Regions from separate parts of the Prochlorococcus sp. MIT 1011 genome, predicted to be linked through region 3. Evidence: predicted binding sites of a transcription regulator. Region 3 holds the regulator's gene; each other region holds the start of a gene.
What was found. The regulator NtcA, encoded in region 3, controls nitrogen genes in cyanobacteria. The targets are predictions, from matches to a motif close to GTANCNNNNGNTAC.

Region 1 (7,385 bases), 630 kb from region 3:
TGCCTATCTCTTGAGATAACTTGAGTACTAGCTGTATCAACCTCAAGCTCCAGAAGTTCGCAAGTTATTCTTTCTATTTCTGGATTGGTGTTTGCATATGTTCCCATGGCACCGCTAATTTGCCCAACGGCTATATCTTTTTCGAGACTGTTTAGCCTGTCTTTGTTCCTCAGAGTTTCGGCTAGCCATCCTGCAAGCTTGAACCCAAAAGTAATTGGTTCTCCATGAATCGCATGAGAACGACCAATCATTACGGTGCTCTTATGCTGTCTTGCTAGATCTCTAATAGCTTCTTCAAGTAATAAAAGCTCTTTTTTTAAAAGTTTTACTGATGACTTTAATTGAAGTGCTAGCCCTGTATCGAGGACATCGCTACTTGTCATACCAACATGTATGTATCGACCTGCATCTCCAACATATTCATTCACATTTGTTAGAAAAGCAATTACGTCATGTCGAACTTCGGCTTCTATTTCGAGTATGCGTTCGGGTGTGAAATTCGCCTGTGATCGAATAGTTTCCATTGCATTAAGAGGGATTTTCCCTAATTTGCAATTGGCCTCACATGCGGCTATTTCAACATCAAGCCAAGTTTGGTATTTGGCTTGTTCAGACCAAATATTTCCCATCTCTGGGTTTGTGTAACGCTCAATCAAAGTGCTACAAAGTTAAAGGTTACTTTAATTTAGGTCGTCAAGGTCAAGCTGACTTGAGTCTATTGTGTTCAACTTCCCAATGCACATATCTTCCCCAAGCCTGCTGTCTTACCCTGCACCTCCCTCCTTTGCAATCAATTACTTGGAAGGGCGGCAAATCGTTAGGTTGATTCGCAAATTTTGCAAAACTTCCTGGAGGCAAAAGTTCAAGCACTTCTCCATTTTGCTGTTTTGGTGTTAGATGAAAATGACCATGGCTAGATAGCTCATTTTCATTTGTGGGATGCCTGAGCTTTTTAGACAAAACCTTTGGTCAATTGATTAGATTCTCTATTGAAAATGAGAATTATTTCGACTTCTGCGGTTTTTGTTCCGTTTCCTGTTTGTTTTTGTAAACAAATGACTAAAAAATCGCGATTAGATCTTCACTTGCTGACCAAAGGATTAGTTAAATCTCGTCAAGAAGCACAGAAGCTCATTAGGGCTGGCAAGGTTAAAACGATCAATGGACAAATCCTTGATAAGCCAGGGCAAGAAGTTTTAAAAGATCTTGAGATAGAAGTTACGCAGCCTTTGAAGTATGTATCACGTGGAGGTGAAAAGTTGGCTGCAGCGTTTAATCAATTTCCTCTTGTTATTAAAAATCGAGTATGTTTAGATGCTGGGATTTCAACTGGTGGTTTTACAGATTGTCTTTTGCAATTAGGTGCAGCAAAGGTTTATGGAATTGATGTTGGTTATGGCCAAACTGCATGGACTATTAGAAATGATCCAAGAGTTGTTCTTTTAGAACGCACTAATATTAGACATTTAACTCCTGAAAAATTATTTAATGATGGAGACCCAATACCAGACTTTGCAGTGGCTGACTTGTCTTTTATCTCTCTGAAAATTGTTTTGCCAAGTTTTAAATCTCTTCTTTGCAATGTCAGGTCTGAATTACTTGTATTAGTGAAACCTCAATTTGAGGTTGGTAAAGACAAAGTTGGTAAGGGTGGAGTCGTTCGTGATCATTCTTTGCATCTTGAGGCAATAGAAGGAGTAGTTAACGAATCTGAAAAATATGGTTGGTATCCAAAAGGATTAATTGCATCACCTTTAAAGGGACCTGCTGGTAATCAAGAATATTTGCTGTGGATGGACGATAAATCTAAAGGAAATGAAGATATCAAAAATTTGATAAATTTTTTGTGAGTTTACAGAGCGGTTTCATTTTGATCACCTGTTCTGATTCGAACCACAGAATCAATAGGAGTTAAGAAAATCTTTCCATCTCCAATCTCTCCAGTCTTTGCTGCATCAGCAATAGCTTTTAAAACAACATCAACTTTTTCTTCTGGAACAACAACTTCAATTTTTAGTTTTTGAAGAAACTCAACGGTAAACTCGGAGCCTCTATATCTCTCAACCTGTCCTTTTTGTCGACCAAATCCTCTGACTTCGCTTACTGTCATACCAACTATACCTGCATTCACTAAGGCAATCTTTACATCTTCAAGTTTAAACGGGCGTATTATTGCTTCTATCTTTTTCATATGGCTTCAGAGAGAACTAATGTAATTTTAGATAATATTTGATCAAATTTTGTCTATTTGACTTAGAGAATTTATGAAATTTACATTTAGTCCAGCATTTGTTGCATCTTTACAGAGCATTTGAGCATCTTTGGTAGGAATTATTACGAGCCCATTACTGATTAATTCCCAATGTTGTGATTCAAAATGAGTTTGTAGCCAAAGGATTCCATGAACAGTTTTCGGTTCTAATTGAGTTCCATTTCTCTTATCTGAAAGACTGATGTCCATACAAAACTTTGTTGTTAGATCTATTAAGGGGGATAGCGTGGATTGGTTTTGTACGCGTTGATACAAATCAGCTTTTCCCCATCATTTTGATACTTTTTGATTAAAAGAATTTATTTGAGGGTTGAACTTTTAAACAAGTTTTTAAGTAGTGTGTGATTCTAATTACCATCAATATGTTTCTATGAGCGAAGAAGACACCAAAGAGGAGATTTTGTATGGGGAAAGAGAAATAGCCTCTGGGGGCTTGATTTGTTTCCCTAATCCAAATAGGGAAAGAGACTATGAAATCTCAATAGATTTCCCTGAATTTACATGTAAGTGTCCTTTCTCTGGTTATCCTGATTTCGCAACTTTGAGAATTGTTTATCAACCAAATAAAAAGGTTATTGAATTAAAAGCTATTAAACTTTATTTAAATAGTTTTCGTGAAAAGAGGATATCCCATGAAGAAGTTACAAATAAAATAATAGATGATTTCGTTGAAGTTTCTGAGCCTAAGTGGATGCAATTAGAAGCTGATTTTAATCCTAGAGGAAATGTTCACACTATTATTAGAGTATGTCATGGGAAAAGAAATAGTTTAGAGCTAATTATTTAGTAAAGTAATAAATTTAGGCAATTCTTTCGAGAGACCAGAAAGATTTCTATTACTTAAGCAACCTATATAAATAAGAGATTTTTCCTTTTCATGTAATACCCAAATCTTCTTAGTAGAAATTATACTTAGTGAACCACCAATTAATATTATAGCGAAACTGCTATATACCATAGGTACTCCTGGGTCACGTTTTAAAAGTAATCCACTGCTTGGAATTATATTGATTAATTTAATAGAAGTATTTTTTACTTTTGCTTCCTTATTTATGCTCAGGCTTGTAAGACTTCTACCATCATTATCAAAAATCGTTACTGGTCCTAATTCACTCGTCACTGTTAATAGAATTTGGTTTTCTCCTCCAATCTTTGTAGGTATAATAGTTCCCCAAACTTGTTCCCCTAACTCAGGAATAGGTTTTATTGGAATTTGTAATTTGGGACTACTATCAATTTGAATAGTTATTGCTGATAAAGACCATTCGGCTTGATATAATGTTAATCCTTTGTACCTTAATGGATAATTAACACTAATCTCTTTCTCTTCATCATTGCCATTAGGTTCAATAACTTTTACTATCGATCTATACTGCTCAGCCCTTCCTTGAGGGTCTCTTTCAATCTGAAACTTTTGTAATTTAATAGTTAATTCTTTCTCTTCATTATTGTTTAATAAATCTATTGATCTTCCAGGGGCTAGGAACCTTTCTATGGTTTTCCCATTTAATGATCCGTAAGTTGCCCCTATCATTAATAGGATCATACCTAGATGAATTAATATAGGTCCTAACCTACCAATTACACCTTTTCGAGCAGCTATTCTACCTTCCCTCTCTTTGACATCCCAACCTTGCTTCTTTAAATTAATTGAAAAATTTTCTAAGCTTTTAGAAGGATTATTAGATTGAATTGTTTGAGCTATGGAAAGCTTTGCTATTTGACGAGGTGATTTATAATCGATCCAGCTTAATGCTGATTTAAGTATAGGTAATTGTCGTCTAAAACTACAAACGGCAAGAGCCAAACCAAGCCAGGTAAGTAGCAACAAAAACCAAAAACTTGTATAAATATGATTCAATTCAAAAAGTATTAATATATTTCCGTTGATCAGACCAAAAAGAGGATTATTATTGAAACTATCATAATAGAATTGATTTGATTCTTGTTGAGGGATCAAAGTTCCCGCCGCACAAGAAATTGCTATTAATAATAATAGTAATATCGCAATCTTTAAGCTAGAAAGCCAGTTTAAAACTTGGCTAATTTTCTTCATCTAGTTTATATCCAAATAGAAAGAAGGCTTATAAGACCTACGCTTAATAAAATCACCCCACTAATTGGTGGAACCCATTTCCCAATAGGTCTTAATGATAATAATTTTGGAATGCTCGCTGCAAAAGTACCTGCAATAAATAAAGGAACAATTTGCCCAATTGCAAAGCTAGCAAGAAAAATTGTGCCACTAAGTGGATTGCCTTGTTTCGCAACCCAGGCGAGAAGAACAGCTAGGACCGGAGTAGTACAGGGCGAGGAGGCTAATCCAAAAGCTAAACCTGCTGAAACTGATGCGAAAGAAGGCGGGACTTTGCTTGTCCAAATCTCAGGGTCAGGACCAGATGGAAGTGAGAATTTTAAAAGCCCAAGAAGATTAAGACCCATAACTATTGCTAAAAGACTAATAAATAATGAAAAGAAACCAGGTAATTGGCCATAAATTTTTCCTAAAAAACCGCTTAGACTTCCTAATATCACAAGTGATATAACTATTCCTCCGCAGAAACTAATAGTTTTTTGTAAAGGTTTTTGCTTGTTTTTAAATCCAGCTAAATATGCAACTGTTATTGGTAAAAGTGATAATGAGCAGGGTCCTAAACTAGTCAAAAGTCCTCCAGCGAAGACTATCAATATTGCTAAAGGGGTTGGATCGTTTAAACCATTATTAATTATCTGCTCGCCATGACGAGTCAAATCAGAGAAAATTAAACTTATAGAAGAAATGCTCAAAAAAAGATTTACCACAACAAGTTCCTCCTCCAGATTATCTATTTAAAAGTCAATTAGAGGAATTTTTAACTAATAAATCTGAAGATTCAATAGAGCATCTGACCAATAAGGCAGCTATTAGTAAGCTTGAAATTAACGAGTTTCCACCATAACTGATCAAAGGGAACGGTAGACCAGTCGTAGGCATTGCGCCTGAAGAGACCGCAATGTGCATAATTGATTGGCCTACAAGAATAGTTCCTGATCCAATAGAGATTAGTTTAGAATAATTATTCCTGCAATTTAGTGATATTTTAAGAGTTAAATATGCAACTACCAGTAGAAATGATAAAAGTAAAATAGATCCAAAAAACCCAAATTCCTCAGCAAAAACAGCAAATATAAAATCAGTACTTCTGTATGGTAGATATTGTAATTTTTGCATTGATAGACCATATCCTTCTCCAAACAACCCACCCGAACCAATAGCATAAAGACTCTGAATTAATTGATAGCCACTTTCTTGAGGGTCTTTCCAAGGGTTAATAAATGATAATATTCGACTTTGTTGATAAGTATTAAAAAAAATACTTATTGAACCAACAGTCAAACCAGATAAAGCAGTTTTTAAAAGATGTCGGAAATTAATACCAGCTGCTAAGGCAATCATCCAAAGTAATATGCCTGTTAATGCAGCGGTGCTTAAATTGGGCTGTTTTATAATTAATAAAATAATGGAAGCAAAAATAGTTAACCAAAAAAGTTTTTTTTCTGAATTTATTCTTTCCCATTGACCAAAAAGTTTTGCGCTTTGAAGAATAATAAAAGGTTTAATTAATTCCGATGGTTGAACTTGGATTGGGCCGATAATCAACCATCGAGTAGATCCATTAACAGTACTACCGAAAAAACTTGTTGAGGCAATCAGCAGCATGCCTATCAAAAGGAAAGGACCTGAGAGCCTAAGCCAGTTTTTTAGTTGGATATTGATTGCCAGATAAAAAATGCTCCAACTAGCTAACAGCCAGATTATTTGTCTTTTTATGTAATAAGAACCTTCACCCATCTCTCTAGTGGCTACCCACCAACTAGCGGATCCAAGTATGAAAATTCCTGAAATGCTCCAAAAGGCGATTAATCCCATTATTAATCGTCCCTCCTTTGGCCAAAAAGGCCAAGGCAATGGAAGAATCTTTTTGTTTATTAAATTACTCAGATAATCTTTTGATTCGCGAGCATTTCCCTTTTTGGATTCAAATAGAATTTTTTTATTAGAAATATTACTCAAAGGATCTTTTGCTTATATACCATTGAGCCGTCAAAATCCTATTTTGCCAAGTCTTTAAACTTGAATTGATTTACTTTTTTATGGAATCCCACAAAATTTAAGAAGTTTTCATGTGTTGAATTTGATTGTTTATTTTATTGTTAAGATCAAAAAAAATAGATCAATAACTAATTATTTAATTTTATATCATCAGTATTAAATCTTTAAAGAAATTATAGATTGATTTAGATTGGATAACTAAAACTCTTCTTAATTTTTTTTCACTATTTGTTAAATTAACAAACTTTTCAATTTATTCGTGAAATTTTTTTTGTTTTGATGCAAGTCTCGTGATAGATTCCCCGGGCCTTTGCAGAGAGCTTAGGTGTCTTGTTTGCAAAACAACTTCTCAATATCACTAAGTAACTCCCAAAGGAGGAATTTTTGTGGCATCTGAGACCGTTGATAGTTGCTCAAGTCAGGATCCTATTCTGGATATTGATTCATCGGACTCATCCTCCGGAGTCAAATTAGACGAATATCTTGAACTTCAATTTCGAGTATTCCGTCTTGCCTTCTTATTGACTATTTTTTCTGTTGGCATAGCTGGTTTCTTTTGGGGAATCCAGGTTAGTGCAAGCCTATTTATTGGTGCTTTATCAGGAATTTTTTATTTTCGCTTGCTTGCTCGCGGAGTTGGAAGATTAGGTACTTCATCAAAAATCGTCGGTAAAGTCCAGTTGTTAGTTCCGGTTCTTTTGGTTTTGGTATCTTCTAGATTTCCTCAACTCGATTTGATTCCGGCTTTATTAGGATTTTTGCTTTATAAACCAGCGTTAATTATTCAGTTTCTATCAATGCCGTAAGTGCTTTTTAGAAATCAAATTTTTAAGTTTTGTTTGTTTGGCCTTTATTTTCTACGCAACCTAACTTCCAGATAAATGGGTTTTTTACCATTTGTTTTTCCTTTAGCTGAATTAGAGGTGGGTCAACACCTCTATTGGCAAATTGGAAATTTTAGAATTCACGGCCAGGTTTTTATGACTTCATGGCTCCTTATAGGCGCTTTGCTTGCCTTAG
Region 2 (7,385 bases), 760 kb from region 3:
TGCTTTTATAGCTTTACTCTTTGCAGCTATTTGGAGACAAGGGAAGAAATTCCCAATCAAAGCGATGGGTGATTTAAATGAAGAAAACAAGCAAGCTTGAAATCAATCGAAGATAATTAATGATATTTATTTTTGCTGAAAGTTTTTAGATTTTTGTAATTACATAATGGAACTAATGAGGTGGGTTCTCAAAGAATATATTTTAGACATTATATCATCAACTTTTAATAGAGATCAAAAAGAATTGGCTAACCCATTCGTCAACTCAATTAATTTTTTAGAAATTCCAATTTCTTTCATTGAGTGCCCCGCATTATCGATTACATAAAGTTTTGAAGAGGGCAATGATTTATTAAGATCCCATGCACTTCTCATGGGACAAACCACGTCATATCTTCCCTGAACAATCGAAACAGGAATATCATTTAGCTTAGTAATGTTTTTTAAAATATAATTTTCCTCTAAAAAAATGTTATTAACAAAATAATGACATTCTATACGCGCAAAAGAATCTGAGAAATTATTATTTGCAGCTTTTTTAATGGATAATTCTTTGGGCATTAGAAAGCTTGTTGACATTTCCCATCTCGTCCAAGCATGAGCCGCTTTGGCTCTTTCAGACCTATCTTGACTGGTTAATCTCTTATGAAAAGCATTAATCAAATCGCCTCTCTCATTTTGCGGAATAACAGACTGATATAGATCAAATTCTTCAGGAAAAATCTCACTAGCTCCTTTTTGATAGAACCAACTTAATTCGGTTTTTCGGCACAAAAATATACCCCTAAGAGTAAGACTTAAAACTTTTTCCGTGTGTTGAATGGCATAAATCAAGCTTAAGGTTGAGCCCCATGAGCCCCCAAAGACATGCCATGATTCAATTTTTAAGAGTTGTCTTAATTTTTCAATGTCTTCAATTAAATGATGTGTCGTATTTTCTTTTATCTCAGAATGAGGAGAAGATCTACCGCATCCTCTTTGATCAAATTGAACAATATTGAATTTCTTTGGGTCAAAATATCTTCTATAAGAAGGACTACTCCCACCACCTGGGCCTCCATGAACAATCAAGACAGAGGATCCGTTTGGATTGCCACTTCTTTCCCAGTAGATTGAGTGTAGTGGGCTCACTTTCAATATCCCTTGTTCCTTAGGTTCTATTTCTGGAAATAACATTTTTAATTAAATTTTCGTCTTTTGCTTTTGAGACATTTCATTCAACTCAAGCATACATAACAAAATTAGCTATAAAGGATTATTAAAAAGGAATTGATCAATGCGTAAGAAAAATTGGCTCAAAAACTTTCGATTAAATATTCATGCCCCTGGAACAGGTTTTGCCCTAATGATTTTGGCTTTAACTCAAATACCAGTAGGAATAAAAAATGCAGCTGAAGTTGCTTGTATTGGTCAAACTTCAAATAAGATTTGGAAATCAGAAAAGAATCATGCGGATGCAAACATGCTTGCAGTTCAAAGATGCAATGGAAGAAATTAACTGGAATCATGTGTTCGTCCTCAAGAAAATTAGATAAAAAACTAAAAAATGTAACGTTGGCCTAGAACTTGATTTTTAACACGATAAAAAGATAAATATTTAAAAATTCTTCTTTTTTATGACTTCAGCGCTAAAAATAATCGATCAAGAACTAGCACAGTTTGGCTGGGTTGAGTCAATAGCTACTAATTCGATAAGTGATTTCAAGTCACCCAAGATAGATGTTGAAGAGCAAAAAACTAATGAAAAAGAATCTGATCTCATAGACACATTCATATGTCATCTTATTTTCTATGTGGTTTTTTGCTATTCCCTATTTCTATATATTTTTATTGATTTGGGTTTTGGTTCCTTTTTAAAGAATAAAGTAAATACATTATTTAAACTCCAAAAAAAGTTTGAACCGCCTTCCTTTATCAGTGCTCACTTCAATTAATACAGACTAGGCTTGTCCTTAAACAAATTAATTGGGTATTCCTTACTATCGCACTAACTAAAATAATGTATTTAGATAGGAAAGAAGTAATTCACTAACGGTCTGAGTCTGCACAGACCGTTTTTTTTATTAAAATGCAAAATTTTTTCGCCAAACTATCAAAATATTTTTATGGAATTGAAGTTGGTCAATTTTATGAAGAGCCCATAGGAGACGATTACTTATATCCAGATTGGTAAATAGACGTCATATGCGTTTATCATCGTTCAATCCAAGATTATTCATTACTACACAACCATTTAGAAAATGAGACAATCAATTGATTTTTAACTGATAATAACCACAAACTATATTTTTTTAACTTGGTAAAGCCTTAAGCATAGCCTCTACTCCTATAATTCTTATCTTTGATTCGTTAATCGACTAATAGTTAATTCTACTTGAGTAAAAGCCGAGGTGTATAAATTTAACAAGATCGATTAGAACATCTATATACCGATACGGAGGGTTATGAAACTAAAAAATCCTTTGAACATAATCAAAAATGCATTAAGTGATATTCGAACAATGCATGACTTCTCTTACACGGTTCCCAATGAAACTAGAGATGAGTTTTGGGAAAAAGAATGTAGTAATCATCCAACAGCATCTACTTGCAAAGTTTATGAGGGTTAATAAAAATAAACTTTGTACTAGTTAATAGCTGTTCAACCAAACAAGAATTATCTAAGCAAAAAAAAGGGCCCTGCCTAGCAGGGCCTTACAAAAAAAGTTAACAAACTAATGTTGATAGCGATGACCGCGATAAGCCAATTGGGAATTTAGCTCAGACTTAGCATCGCTTCTGCATGTGTTGTAGTGATTACGCCTGTAAGTCAGCTCAACACAATCCTTTTGAGCTTTTTGATCTTTGTGCTGGACATAGTTTTGTCCACGATATAGAAGAGTTGTCATCATCCATACTCCGAATGTTGATTTAAGTCCCCGTTCCTTGGCTTAAATCGAGATGCGGCTCGCTATGTAACGAGTTGAACGTTTTGGTAGCGGTTGCTACAAAAACTATTATGTTATGCATGGATGGCACGTGTAGTTCATCTGGATACAAAACTATCTAGTGGTATATACTCAAATTTCAAAATCTTTTTTTCTTAAATATCAACTTAAAAGAGAATTCTGCTAATTTTTTTTAAGCTTTAAGAGGTCTCCCATAAGGGTTTCTTAGAGACTTCCCATTCTGTTTCCACTGACGACCTCCATAGGTCTCTTGCTTTTTCATAAGTTAGCTTCTCACTTTCATGTAATTGAACATGAGGAGTAATGCCGTGTAGGAATCTGAACCTGCAGCTAGCGTAGTGAACCCTTATGTATGTAGTTCCGTCTTCATCAGGGTGTTTATCTTTTAAAAACCTCATTGCCCAGACTCGATCTTTTTTCACAAGCCAACTTTCATTGTGCATTTTCAGTAGGAGCTTGGATTATCTCTTTTATGCTGCCTAGCCTTGGAATGACAACTATCTGGTGACCAACGATTTTTAACAACTTCAAGGAAATCACATATGAATTCATCTGGGCAATCAAGCTCATACTGCAATTCAGCTAACTCATCAATAAAAAATTCGAATGTTCTACTTATTAAACCTGACTTTTGCTTTTGGGACGGAATCCATTTGGCCATAACTAGAAACAATAACTAGCTAACACAATAATTAAACTATTACTGCAGAACCTATTTGGTAAACACCTGCTATTAAAAGCAAAACAGGAAGGTTTATTAAAACTAAAAGCTTAGCGGCAGTAATTTTATTAATTGCTGTCATTGCTAAAATGTTTTTTAAAATTTGAATCAATTATTAGGAATATAACCAGGAATAATCTATCCCAAAAGGTCGGTTCAGGTAGGGCTAACCAGTTCGGGTAAAAAAGAGGAAATCCCACCAAAAACGTGAATTAATTCTGGATAGAGTTGGACATTAGGAGAAGATCAATGAAACGCAATTTATTATTTTTGTCATCGGCTATGTTTTTGACAGCTATGAATGCACAAGCCGAAAGTTTTTGGTTGATCCTTCAAAACAGTACTTACGGAATAGAAAAAATAGAAATGAAAAACATGTCTCAATGCGAGGAACAAGGCAAGCAGTACACAAAAAGTTCGGGTATTCCTCGTTACTTGTGCTTAATAGGCAAATAAAAAAGTATCAAACAAAATACCTTATTGGTAAAACTGGATGGTTAACTTGCTGACTTTTAATTAGTAGACGAATTGAAGGTGGTTTAACAACAATCACAACCTTTGTCTCCTATTATTGCATTTTCTTCAAACGTATCAGCAATATCTCGAAGCATTAGTGCGATAAATGATGGAGGACATTGGAGTTCACTAGCATACTTAGCGTATTGCTGAGCAGTTCCCTGCATTGCTGGAATAATGATGTTATCGATTTGATCTTCAGTGGGTGACCACTTCGTTTCACATTTTTCAGTCATAGTTTACAGTCACCTAACAACAAAAATATAAATGTGTTTTGCATGGAGTCAATATTGTAAATCCATTTACCACTTGCTTAAGCATTTGATCAAACGACACCCAATTTCATTCCACTTTTCACCTTCGCAAGAATCTTATCGTCTAAATCATTGTCTGTTTGAAGAACTAGCCACTCAATTGCACTGATAATAAAAGCTTTCATTTGCTTCTTGAAAAATTTTTTCAACATCAAAAAGAGTACTGGCTTTAGTATTAAGAAAAGGAAACTAACCATTACATTCCAATTTATTCAATATGGTTTTACCTCATATTCTCAAATATTGGTGTAACCACCCCAAAAATCTTCGCATTGCACTACAACATCGACTTAGTTCGTTGGTTAGATTCATCAGGATTTTTATTTTTTTAACATGCTTACTCCATATCACATAATTTTATTCGGAATACTTTTAGTAGTTAGTTCTGCTTCAATTTTTCAAATGTCCACTGCAGAGCAAAGCTGATGACATCATTTTTTATAATTGCAATGGCTGGTTATTTCTATTTGATGGCCTGCTTATGGAGAGATTTAAGAAGAACCAAAACAAGTTGAAATTCACTTAATATTTTAATTTTTAAAATTGCTTGTTAACTTCAAAGAAGACTCAAACAAATCTTCTTTATTATTTAGCAAAAAGAATGCAAAGCCTTACAAGATTTTCAGTAATTGGTATCCCCGCAACCATTGGAATAGGAATTGCCTGGGTCGGTAATCGAATTATTAAAAATGAAAAAGGTCTCAAAGATCGTGAATTAGAACTTAAGCTTCAACTAAACAATAAATTTCATTGAACATCTTTAATCAGAAGAAAAACTCAATGAAGAATAATATTGGCCTGATTTTATTTGATATAGATGGGGTTATTCGTGACGTAACAAACAGCTATCGATTGGCTATCCAAGAAACTGTAAATTTTTTTAGTGGGTGGAGACCCTCGATAGAAGATATTGATTCTATAAAAAGTGAAGGCTGTTGGAACAATGATTGGGATTTGAGCCTAGAAATGATTAATAGACATGTACAAACCAACAATCTTTCTTTTTCAGCTCCGTCTAGAGAAATATTAATTGAATGCTTTGAAAACTTTTATTTTGGTGGAGATCCAAACCATGACTCTAGTGAATGGTCAGGTTTTATTAAAGATGAAACTTTATTAGTCAAACAAACACTTTTCAAGGAATTAACTCAGCGAAGAATTGGTTGGGGTTTCGTAAGTGGAGCTGAATTACCATCAGCGAAATTCGTCTTAGAGCAGAGGCTTGGCTTAGCCTCTGCTCCCTTGATTGCAATGGGTGAAGCGCCTGAAAAACCTGATCCAACAGGTTTTATTTCACTATCTTCTAAACTTTCAAAAAATCCTTTAGGCCTTTCCAACCCTCCAATTGCATATATAGGAGATACTGTTGCAGATGTTAAAACAGTAATAAATGCTCGAATTAAGATCCCTGATCAGAAATTTATCAGTATCGCTATTGCCCCCCCACATTTACATGTAGATTCAAGTCGAGAGAAACGTCTAAGTTATGAGGCAGAGTTGAGAAAAGCAGGTGCAGACCTGATTATTAAATCGATGGACAATTTTAAAAATGAAATTCTAAATTTGTTTATAAACCAATAGATAGTTCGATAATCTAATTTTTATTTCTCATAATTATTCAGTTGAACAATAAAAAACCACCTAAGATAATTTGTTAGAGAGGTGCTTAAAACAATTAGTAAATAATGAGCAATGAACCATCTTTAGCACGTAATTGCAAAACGAAATCAAGCTGAAACTGCTTCAGCATTAATTACATCATCGTCAGACATGTTTACTTCATCATCATTTGATTTCTTATTTTGAAGAATGTAGTAAGCAGCTCCGCCAGCAACTGTTGATGAGACAATTAATCCAGAAATAAGTGTAAGTGCAACGAGTCCGCCTATCAGTCCACCTTTCAAACGAAGAAGGTTTGATTTAATTAAAAGAAGTAAAAGTAATGTTGAAGTTGCTTTTAATGAAGCGATTCTTAAAGCTGTTAAAGGCCAAAATGGATTAAAGAAAAACATTTTAAAATTTCTTTCTTCAAATGTAGAGACTTTTTTGACTTATTGAGGGAAAAAAACTAGAAAATGGTGAAATTGCTTGTAGTTCCTTTAGGTGTAACAAAGTCTTGGACAACTTCTTCGCTCATACATTCAGTTGGATAGGAGATCACATTCTTTGCTGTGAATCCTGCACCAATGGCAACCACACCAATCACAAAAATCCATTTGGATCTTTCACTTGAAATAAGTCTGTTAATCATTTACGAAAAATCATTGATTTTTATTCTGTCAAATAGTCTGAGAATTGGGTCAAAAAGATATTGATCGAGAGTTTTATCAGCATTTTGAGAAGTCATTACCCAATAAATAAAAGCCCCAATACAGAGAAGAGTTAATATTTTCGGCCAAAAGTTTTCTGGATAATTCGAATCGGAGTTGAATTGATTTTCTTTTCTCATTACTTCCAACGTATACGTTCTGGATGATCTTTTTCAATTTTCCTAAGTAGCAAAACCAAACCCACAAGACTCAATGGTCCAATGACAAGTGCAACTTGCATAAAGGTTTTTATTAAAGGATCTAAAACCGCAAAGAAATTCAATTTCTCAACAACTTTCGCCACCATTACAACCAATAATCTTGAGAGTGAGTCTGGAGGAATTAAGAACATATCTTCTTACTGATTTACTTGTTGCTTTTATCTTAGTATTAGCTTGAATTTAGAAATACATTTTAATTATTTTTGGAATGTGCGGTCAACGTCCAAATATTCGCCTAGTCCGTCCTCGGGTTTCCTCTGTTAAACAACTAACCCGGTTTCAATCATTGGTAAGTTTCTTTAAAAAATATTAGTTCTTGTATTAGGAAGATTTCAATAAAGTTGCTAATTTCGTAT
Region 3 (7,385 bases):
ATGGATCTACCTCTGGGGAAAATAAGAGTCCGCTCTAGGGGGAGCTCAGGAGGTCATAACGGATTAAAAAGCATTATCAATCATTTGGGTACTGATGAGTTTAAGCGATTAAAGATTGGGATAGGTCCGCCAAGTGAACTTCATAAAGACAGGAAATCTAAGACTCTCTCTCACGTTTTAGGCCGATTTTCAAAAGAAGAATTTACAGTATTAAATTTGATTATTCAGGAAATTATTAGTTGTCTTGATTCAGTCACATCTAATAATTGGCAAAACACAACTACTCGACTGAACTCTTACAAGCCTGAAATTTCATCACTTTATGAAAATGGATAACAGACCCTCAACTACTGCTTATCTTCAGATTCATAAGCAATGCTTTAATCAAAAGAAAGTTGAAGGGATTGTCCGTGCTGGTAATTTCGAGTGGAATTTTATTTGGGCTTTTCACCAAGGACAACTTTTTGTAGAACCTCCACTTGGAAGAGCACTAATAAAAGATGCCCTAGAACGCTATTTAGTCAAAGCTGATTATAAACTTGAGTCTGGTGGAGATTACATTTTTACAGTTAGGGCCAAATTTTAATATCTACTTTATCTGGCCAATTCAATGAAATTTTTAAAAAATCTTCCAATAAAATCAATGCGACAATTGCATCAAGATTTTCAGGAGGAAAAAGGATTTCTTTTGGAAGCCAACGAATAAAATAATTTGGTGGCCAAATTTCCCAATATCTAAACCTTGCTCTTAAAGTTGATCCTTTCTCATTAACATAATTTATATTAAAAAGATTTTTTCGTTTCAATTCATTCTTTATAAATTTACAATTAGTTCCATCACCAATGATGATCTTGCTAATATTATAATTTTCATTCCAAAAAGAAACTAATTCATAACATTTATTCAACGAAGCTATGCCTGCCTCAATTACTTTTCCGGATTGAATATTAGCCAATAATAAGCCACATTTTTTTTTACCTGGATCTATTGATATATAAAAACTCATTTAATTCTTCTTTTTTATAATTCCTTCTAAAGATTTCAGCTCTAATGATACTGAGACTTTATCTGCACTTTGATTATTATCAACAGCCCTAGCAATAATTTGGAAATCCCCTTTTTTTTGATTAACTAGATATTTTCCTAAATTATTAATTTGATTAGCATTAACTTGCAACTCAGAACTTAACGATCCTCGACGCCTTACCTCAGCCAAAGTTGAAGCAATTAAAAGATTAATCTTTTTACTAATAGATTCAGCATCAGAATCAGATAAAGATATATTTTCTAGAGCAATAACTTCTCCTTTTCTTGTAATGATTTTATTTAATGTGACTTCAGGAAATGCATAAACATAATTTTCACCTCTAAGTATATTTCCTGCTGATTTAATCCTAACTACCCAACTCCTATTATCAGCTATTTTATTTTCAAGCTTCTCAATATCATCTTTACGAACTAATAATATTCTTCGATAAGTAGACTGATTTGTTTTTAATAAGTTAAAAGCATAAAGATTAGCCTTCTGTAATATACTTTCTATAAATTTTTTTATATCACTATTTTTATTTAGTTTAACAGTCTTAGTAACTAAAGTTTGACCACTACTTATTACTACATTTCCACTTCTAAAAGCATATAGATTTTTTTCTAATTTTTTTAATTCTTTTTCACTATCTATAATCTTTTCTCGAATATCCTCTAATTGAAATAGTCCTATCCTTAAATCCCTATCAAATACAATCATAGTTGCAAATGAAATAGCACTAATAATACTTCCAGTAAAAACAGTTATTAAAACAGCTGTACTTTTTGGCCTTAATTTAAAAATACTTAAACGAGCCTTGCCAACTTTAGAACCTAAACGATCTCCTAGAGTAGAAAGTATTCCACCTAGGATTAATATTAAAAGAATTTTCAGCCAGACAGTCACAGAGAGGAAGAAGAATTAATCAAACCTCCTAAACCTTAGTATGTAATGGCTTCAATTAAATCTTTTTGCTAACGCTATTGGATCAAATATAGTTATTTTTTTCCTATCTATTGCCAATAATGACGAGCTTTTTAACTCACCTAGTAGTCGTGTAATAGTGACTCTGGTTGAACCTATTGCTTCAGCAATAGCTTGATGAGAAAGTCTCAAGTCAATTGTTACTCCCTTTTCCCCAGGTACACCAAAGTCTCTACATAAAACAAGCAAAAAACTTGCAAGCCTAGAGGACATATCTCTATGAGTTAACGTTTCAATCATTGTTTCGGTTTGAAGTACTCGACTTGATAACCCTTGGAGAAGCAACAAACCAACTGAAGCATCTTGTTCAATTGCATTCCTTACTGATGTTGCTGGGGCCGATACAAGCTCAACACGAGTAAATGCAACAGCATGATAAAAACGATCTGATCTATTTCCTGTCAATAAAGATAAAACACCAAAAAGACTATTTTCTCTCAATAAAGCAACTGTAATTTCTTCACCTGTTTCATATACCCTACTTAAACGAACAGCACCACGCCTAATCAAATAAACCCTTTCTGCAGGATCACCAGGAAAGAAAATTGTTTTTGACCTATCTACTACTTCAGTAGAAACACCATCAAGAGACTTAATTACGTCCAACAAAGTTTGGTTCGGAGGCAAAGATGATGATGAATTAACAGCCATCTGGCTATTTTTGGGTTGGTTGAAACGCGTAAAGCCACGAAAAGAAGTGACCATATTTAATTTATCGTTCTGAGAACATTAAGTAGTTGTGAAAAAACGATATGTAGCCATAGAGACTTTTTTCAGCCTTAATCCTCCACTCAACCCTTTTCTTTGTAAAAATTCTAACTTTTAATACTATAAGCTTAAAATAAAATTGAAAACTATTAAAAAAATTTCATCTCTTGCTTCAAACCGCTTCAAGTCTAAAACATATTTGACGCCAAAATTTTTTCATACACCACAGATGGTGTTGTCTTGGTTGATTTGAAATTTTATAGCGCTAGGTTAAGAAGAGGTCATTAAGATCGAATTTGATATGAATGCAGGATCAAGCATTAATGCTCAAAGGAAGGATTTATCACCGCCCATGGGCTCATCGCTTAGAGCAGTTCCCCATACGCCTCCTTTACAACTAGTTAAAACTCAAGGACAAGTACAAATACATACCTCTCCTTTTAGAGGTAGTTTTTCAGTTGTTTTAAGTGAGGCTTTACGGTCTGCTGGATTAGGAAGCAAAGTCTTAATATCTCAATTTTTGAAAGGCGGAGTTAATCAAGGTCCAAATGGAGCAATCAATCTTTGTGGTCGATTAGAATGGCTGAGGCCAGCTATTGAAACTTGCTTGCCAGGAGAGTTCCCTGAAGAAAATTTGTCCCTAAAGAAAAAATCTGAAGAGAAAGCCATTAAAGAACTATGGGAATTTTGTAAAAAACGTATAGTTGAAAAAAGATTAGATAAGATCGTGCTTGATGAGATTGGAGTAGCAATTAACCTAGGTTTTATTGAAGAAAATGATTTGATTTCTATGATCAATAATCGCCCATCATCTACAGATGTCATTCTTACAGGACAATCAATCCCTTCTAAAGTGATTGAGATGGCTGATCAAATTACCGAATTACGCTGAAATTAAATGTTAAAGAACGATCTTTGGATTTCACAGCAGGCTTCTTTAGGAATGCTTGAACCATTTCAGGAAAAACTAATAAGACATCTGGAACCTGAATTAAAAAAATCACCTGTTTTAAGCTTTGGTTGCTCATCGTATGGATATGATTTGCGTCTTTCTTCAAAAGAATTTTTGATTTTCAAACATGTTCCTGGAACAGTAATGAATCCAAAAAAATTTAATCCTGCAAATTTAGAATCTACTGATTTAAAAGAAGATGAGGATGGTAAATACTTTATTTTACCTGCCCACTCTTATGGTCTTGGTGTGGCATTAGAGAAAATGAAAGTTCCGCCAAATATTACTGTTATTTGCCTTGGTAAAAGCACTTACGCTCGCTTGGGAATAATTGTCAATACAACCCCTGCAGAAGCAAGCTGGGAAGGTCATCTAACTCTTGAATTTAGTAATAGTTCTGGTGCTGATTGCAGGATTTATGCAGATGAAGGAATCTGTCAATTACTGTTTTTTGAAGGTGACCCTTGCGAAACTACTTATAGTGATAGGCAAGGCAAATATCAACATCAACAAGAGAAAGTAACTCTAGCAAAAGTTTAAATATGAGTCTTGTTCAATTAATAACTTCAACACCAGATGCCGAGAAAAGCATGGCATACATAGCTAGAGTAAGCAATCCCAAAAATCAAGATAACAATGATTTTAGTAAATTATTGGGATATTGCATTAAAAATGAACATTGGAGTGTATTTGAGCAAGCTTATATGACTTTACAAATAGAAACCACAAGAGGAATCGCCGCGCAAATATTAAGACATCGGTCATTTACTTTTCAAGAATTCTCTCAACGATATGCAGATAGCAGACAATTAGGAGAAATACCCATACCAGAATTAAGAAGACAAGATAATAAAAATAGACAAAATTCTATTTCAGATTTATCAGAAGAAGTTATTAATCAATTTAATGAGAAAATCAAACGTCAATTCAATCTAAATAAAAAACTTTATGAAGAAATGCTTGAAGCTGGAATAGCAAAAGAATGTGCGAGATTTGTACTTCCACTTGCTACACCAACTAGGATTTATATGACAGGTTCATGTCGTTCTTGGATTCATTACATCAATCTAAGAACTGGCCATGGGACGCAAAAAGAACATATGAATATTGCACAAGAATGTAAAAATATTTTTTCGCAAGTATATCCAGTAGTTGCTTCAGCTTTAAATTGGCAAAATTAGTTATGATTTCTAGGAGCTTCAGATTTAATAATATTGTTAAAACTTTCCCTGCTAGAGGAATTTACTGAAGGTAAATTACTTGAATTTGATGCTTTAGTGAAAGAAGGTAATTCTGAATTATTAATTAAAGCAAGAAATATTTCATTAAGTTCATTATATTTTTTCACCCCTAATGAAAAGCCCTTAAATTCGCCTTTAGAATCAAAGAAAGTCATCTTAGGAATACCGTTAACATCATATTTTTCAATCAAATCAATCCATCTAGAATTATCAACATTCAATAAAACAATATCGATTTTATTGGCATTTTGTTTTTTTGCCTCAATCATTTCAGGAGCCATTTCCTTACAGACTTCACACCAATCTGCATAAAATTCAAAAACTGTAGGTTTTCCATTTGTTAAAGCATTTTCAGGTAAAAGGGATTCTTTTGCTAGTTGATCAAGCATTTCGCTTGCTTTAAAACCATTGCGTAAAAAAAATAGCGCAATAACAAGACAAATACTAAGAAAAACCAAAAAATATTTTTGGAAAGTACTAAGGTCTTTGCCTGCATTAGTAGTATCAATCATCAGATTTAATTATTCTTAGTACTAATTATATATAAAATCATTGAATTCAAAAAGTATATAATTAAATTAATTATAAATTAAATTAATCTATGAATAGTTCACTATTTCTAATATACATTGCTCTATATATTGGTAAATTCTTGTTGAGAACGAATAATTCCCTATCTGTAGATACTTCATAAGGATTTTTCTTGAGCCATTTGAATCCCCTAACAACTTTTTTATCAAAATAAATACTATCATCAATAACATGAGACATATATTCAATAAGTTTCAATATATCGCTTTGAATAAATAATTCACCATCCTTACTCATAGATCTTGCAAATGAAGTAAGAAGACTTTTTGTAAAAACTCTCCTTTTGTAATGTTTTCGTTTAAACCACGGATCTGGGAATTGAATCGAAACTCTTTTTAATTGATCAATATCTAAATCTGACAACCATTCATCCAAGCTAATATTTACATTGCAATATAAGAATCTTAAATTTTGCAATCCCAATTGTTTTCTTTTTCTTTCAGATGAGCTAACAAGAGCTTCTCTTATCTCAAGCCCTAGAAAATTCCAATTTGGATATCTTGTTGCTAATTCCATGAGGAATTCACCTTTAGCAGATCCGATATCTAAATGAATTGGATGATAAGGATTCTTGAAAAGAATAGACTTACTTGGTAGTGATAAAGGCAGCTGAAAAAAATGACTTAGAGGATTTACATGCTGTCTCACAAAATGAAACCTGATGTTAATAAATCAGATTGATATCCTAGCAAGTTCACTTAAAATTTCATAAGAAAATCTTAAGAAGATAAGCTTTATTATTTATAGATTTCTAATCATCAATAAAAATCTAGAAGACATTTGATTTTTTGACTTACGTTTTTTCTATGAATATAGAGAAAACTCTTTAATAATTAGGAATAAAGATGAAAATAATAGATAAAGTCTGATAATACAGATGAATAAAATTATTTTCTTGACTGAACCTCAATTCCAAATTCTAGTTTGGCTCTCATATCGAGTTGCAGCCACTTTCGCATTTGGGCTCCCTTTATTTCTTTTTATTTGGTCAAAAATTTCCAATTCAAGCTCTATTGATCGCCTTTTATCAATTTATTGGAAAGTTTCTAGTCTTTACGCCATAAATATTCTATTTCTTAGTAGTGAGAGCCAATTAGGCCAATTAATCTCACTAATCTCACCTATACTAATGGTATCTTCTATTTGGTTTTGGGTTGATCTGAATGAAGAGATTGAAGAGATGTATATATACAACCCAATTTCATTAACAACAAGAATCTGGCGCTGGACCTTATCTTTTTGGGGCATTTTAAATACTGGACTACATATATTTAGTTGGAGATGTTTAAATTCAATAGATGGAAACTATTGTGTTACATGGAGAGAAATCCCATACAACTCTTTTCTTACAACAAAGATCATTATAAAATTTATTTTAGATGGTAATTGGACTACGGCATTAGCTACATTTTTTGCATATTTAGCTCTGATATTATATTTAATAGGTCTACTCCAGTGGCTAATTATCCAATTTCCCAAAAATGGACGTTTCGCTGGTAAGTTTTAGATAATAATTAATTTAATATTTAAATAGCCAAAACCACTTTTTCACATCTAGTACAAATATTTGGATGATTTTGATTCTGGCTCATTTCAACTTCGTAATGCCAACATCTTTCACATTTGAATCCTTTAGCTTTAGCAATATCTACTGAAGCAATATCATTATCCTCACTAACTAAAACTTCAGCCCAGGGCTCTCCTCCAATTTGGAGAGATGATACAAGGAACCAATCTCTTAATACATCAACCTTATTAGATTCGCTATGTGATAACCATTCTATAGCCTTTTTAACTTTTTCATCAGAGATATCAACTCTTACTGAAGCTTCTAAGGAAGAACCTAGTTCTTGATTACTTCTACAGCTCTCCAACATACGA

Region 1: the regulator NtcA is predicted to act here: its motif matches at 2,512-2,525, upstream of queF (preQ(1) synthase).
Region 2: the regulator NtcA is predicted to act here: its motif matches at 2,975-2,988, upstream of SIB75_RS05010 (DUF4278 domain-containing protein).

Annotation. Positions count from the first base shown of each region.
Region 1 covers NZ_CP138983.1:293,068-300,452, forward strand. The annotation lists gene purB (adenylosuccinate lyase) at 1-656, opposite strand, end outside; gene SIB75_RS01530 (hypothetical protein) at 700-960, opposite strand; gene SIB75_RS01535 (TlyA family RNA methyltransferase) at 1,056-1,850, shown strand; gene SIB75_RS01540 (P-II family nitrogen regulator) at 1,853-2,191, opposite strand; gene SIB75_RS01545 (hypothetical protein) at 2,234-2,461, opposite strand; gene queF (preQ(1) synthase) at 2,643-3,059, shown strand; gene SIB75_RS01555 (cytochrome c biogenesis protein ResB) at 3,048-4,328, opposite strand; gene SIB75_RS01560 (cytochrome c biogenesis CcdA family protein) at 4,334-5,074, opposite strand; gene SIB75_RS01565 (FtsW/RodA/SpoVE family cell cycle protein) at 5,109-6,326, opposite strand; gene SIB75_RS01570 (ATP synthase subunit I) at 6,752-7,171, shown strand; gene atpB (F0F1 ATP synthase subunit A) at 7,247-7,385, shown strand, end outside.
Region 2 covers NZ_CP138983.1:836,992-844,376, reverse strand. The annotation lists gene SIB75_RS05035 (hypothetical protein) at 1-100, shown strand, start outside; gene pip (prolyl aminopeptidase) at 235-1,176, opposite strand; gene SIB75_RS05025 (hypothetical protein) at 1,277-1,498, shown strand; gene SIB75_RS05020 (hypothetical protein) at 1,617-1,934, shown strand; gene SIB75_RS05015 (hypothetical protein) at 2,463-2,609, shown strand; gene SIB75_RS05010 (DUF4278 domain-containing protein) at 2,715-2,888, opposite strand; gene SIB75_RS05005 (DUF1651 domain-containing protein) at 3,128-3,391, opposite strand; gene SIB75_RS05000 (hypothetical protein) at 3,394-3,609, opposite strand; gene SIB75_RS04995 (hypothetical protein) at 3,919-4,125, shown strand; gene SIB75_RS04990 (hypothetical protein) at 4,209-4,421, opposite strand; gene SIB75_RS04985 (hypothetical protein) at 5,047-5,253, shown strand; gene SIB75_RS04980 (TIGR01548 family HAD-type hydrolase) at 5,280-6,080, shown strand; gene SIB75_RS04975 (hypothetical protein) at 6,227-6,511, opposite strand; gene SIB75_RS04970 (hypothetical protein) at 6,568-6,750, opposite strand; gene SIB75_RS04965 (hypothetical protein) at 6,948-7,160, opposite strand.
Region 3 covers NZ_CP138983.1:1,598,988-1,606,372, forward strand. The annotation lists gene pth (aminoacyl-tRNA hydrolase) at 1-336, shown strand, start outside; gene SIB75_RS09595 (DUF3146 family protein) at 329-586, shown strand; gene SIB75_RS09600 (hypothetical protein) at 570-1,007, opposite strand; gene SIB75_RS09605 (DUF3084 domain-containing protein) at 1,008-1,934, opposite strand; gene ntcA (global nitrogen regulator NtcA) at 1,986-2,717, opposite strand; gene SIB75_RS09615 (cob(I)yrinic acid a,c-diamide adenosyltransferase) at 3,022-3,612, shown strand; gene dcd (dCTP deaminase) at 3,619-4,212, shown strand; gene thyX (FAD-dependent thymidylate synthase) at 4,215-4,853, shown strand; gene SIB75_RS09630 (thioredoxin domain-containing protein) at 4,850-5,425, opposite strand; gene trmB (tRNA (guanosine(46)-N7)-methyltransferase TrmB) at 5,508-6,152, opposite strand; gene SIB75_RS09640 (DUF3177 family protein) at 6,400-7,011, shown strand; gene ileS (isoleucine--tRNA ligase) at 7,031-7,385, opposite strand, start outside.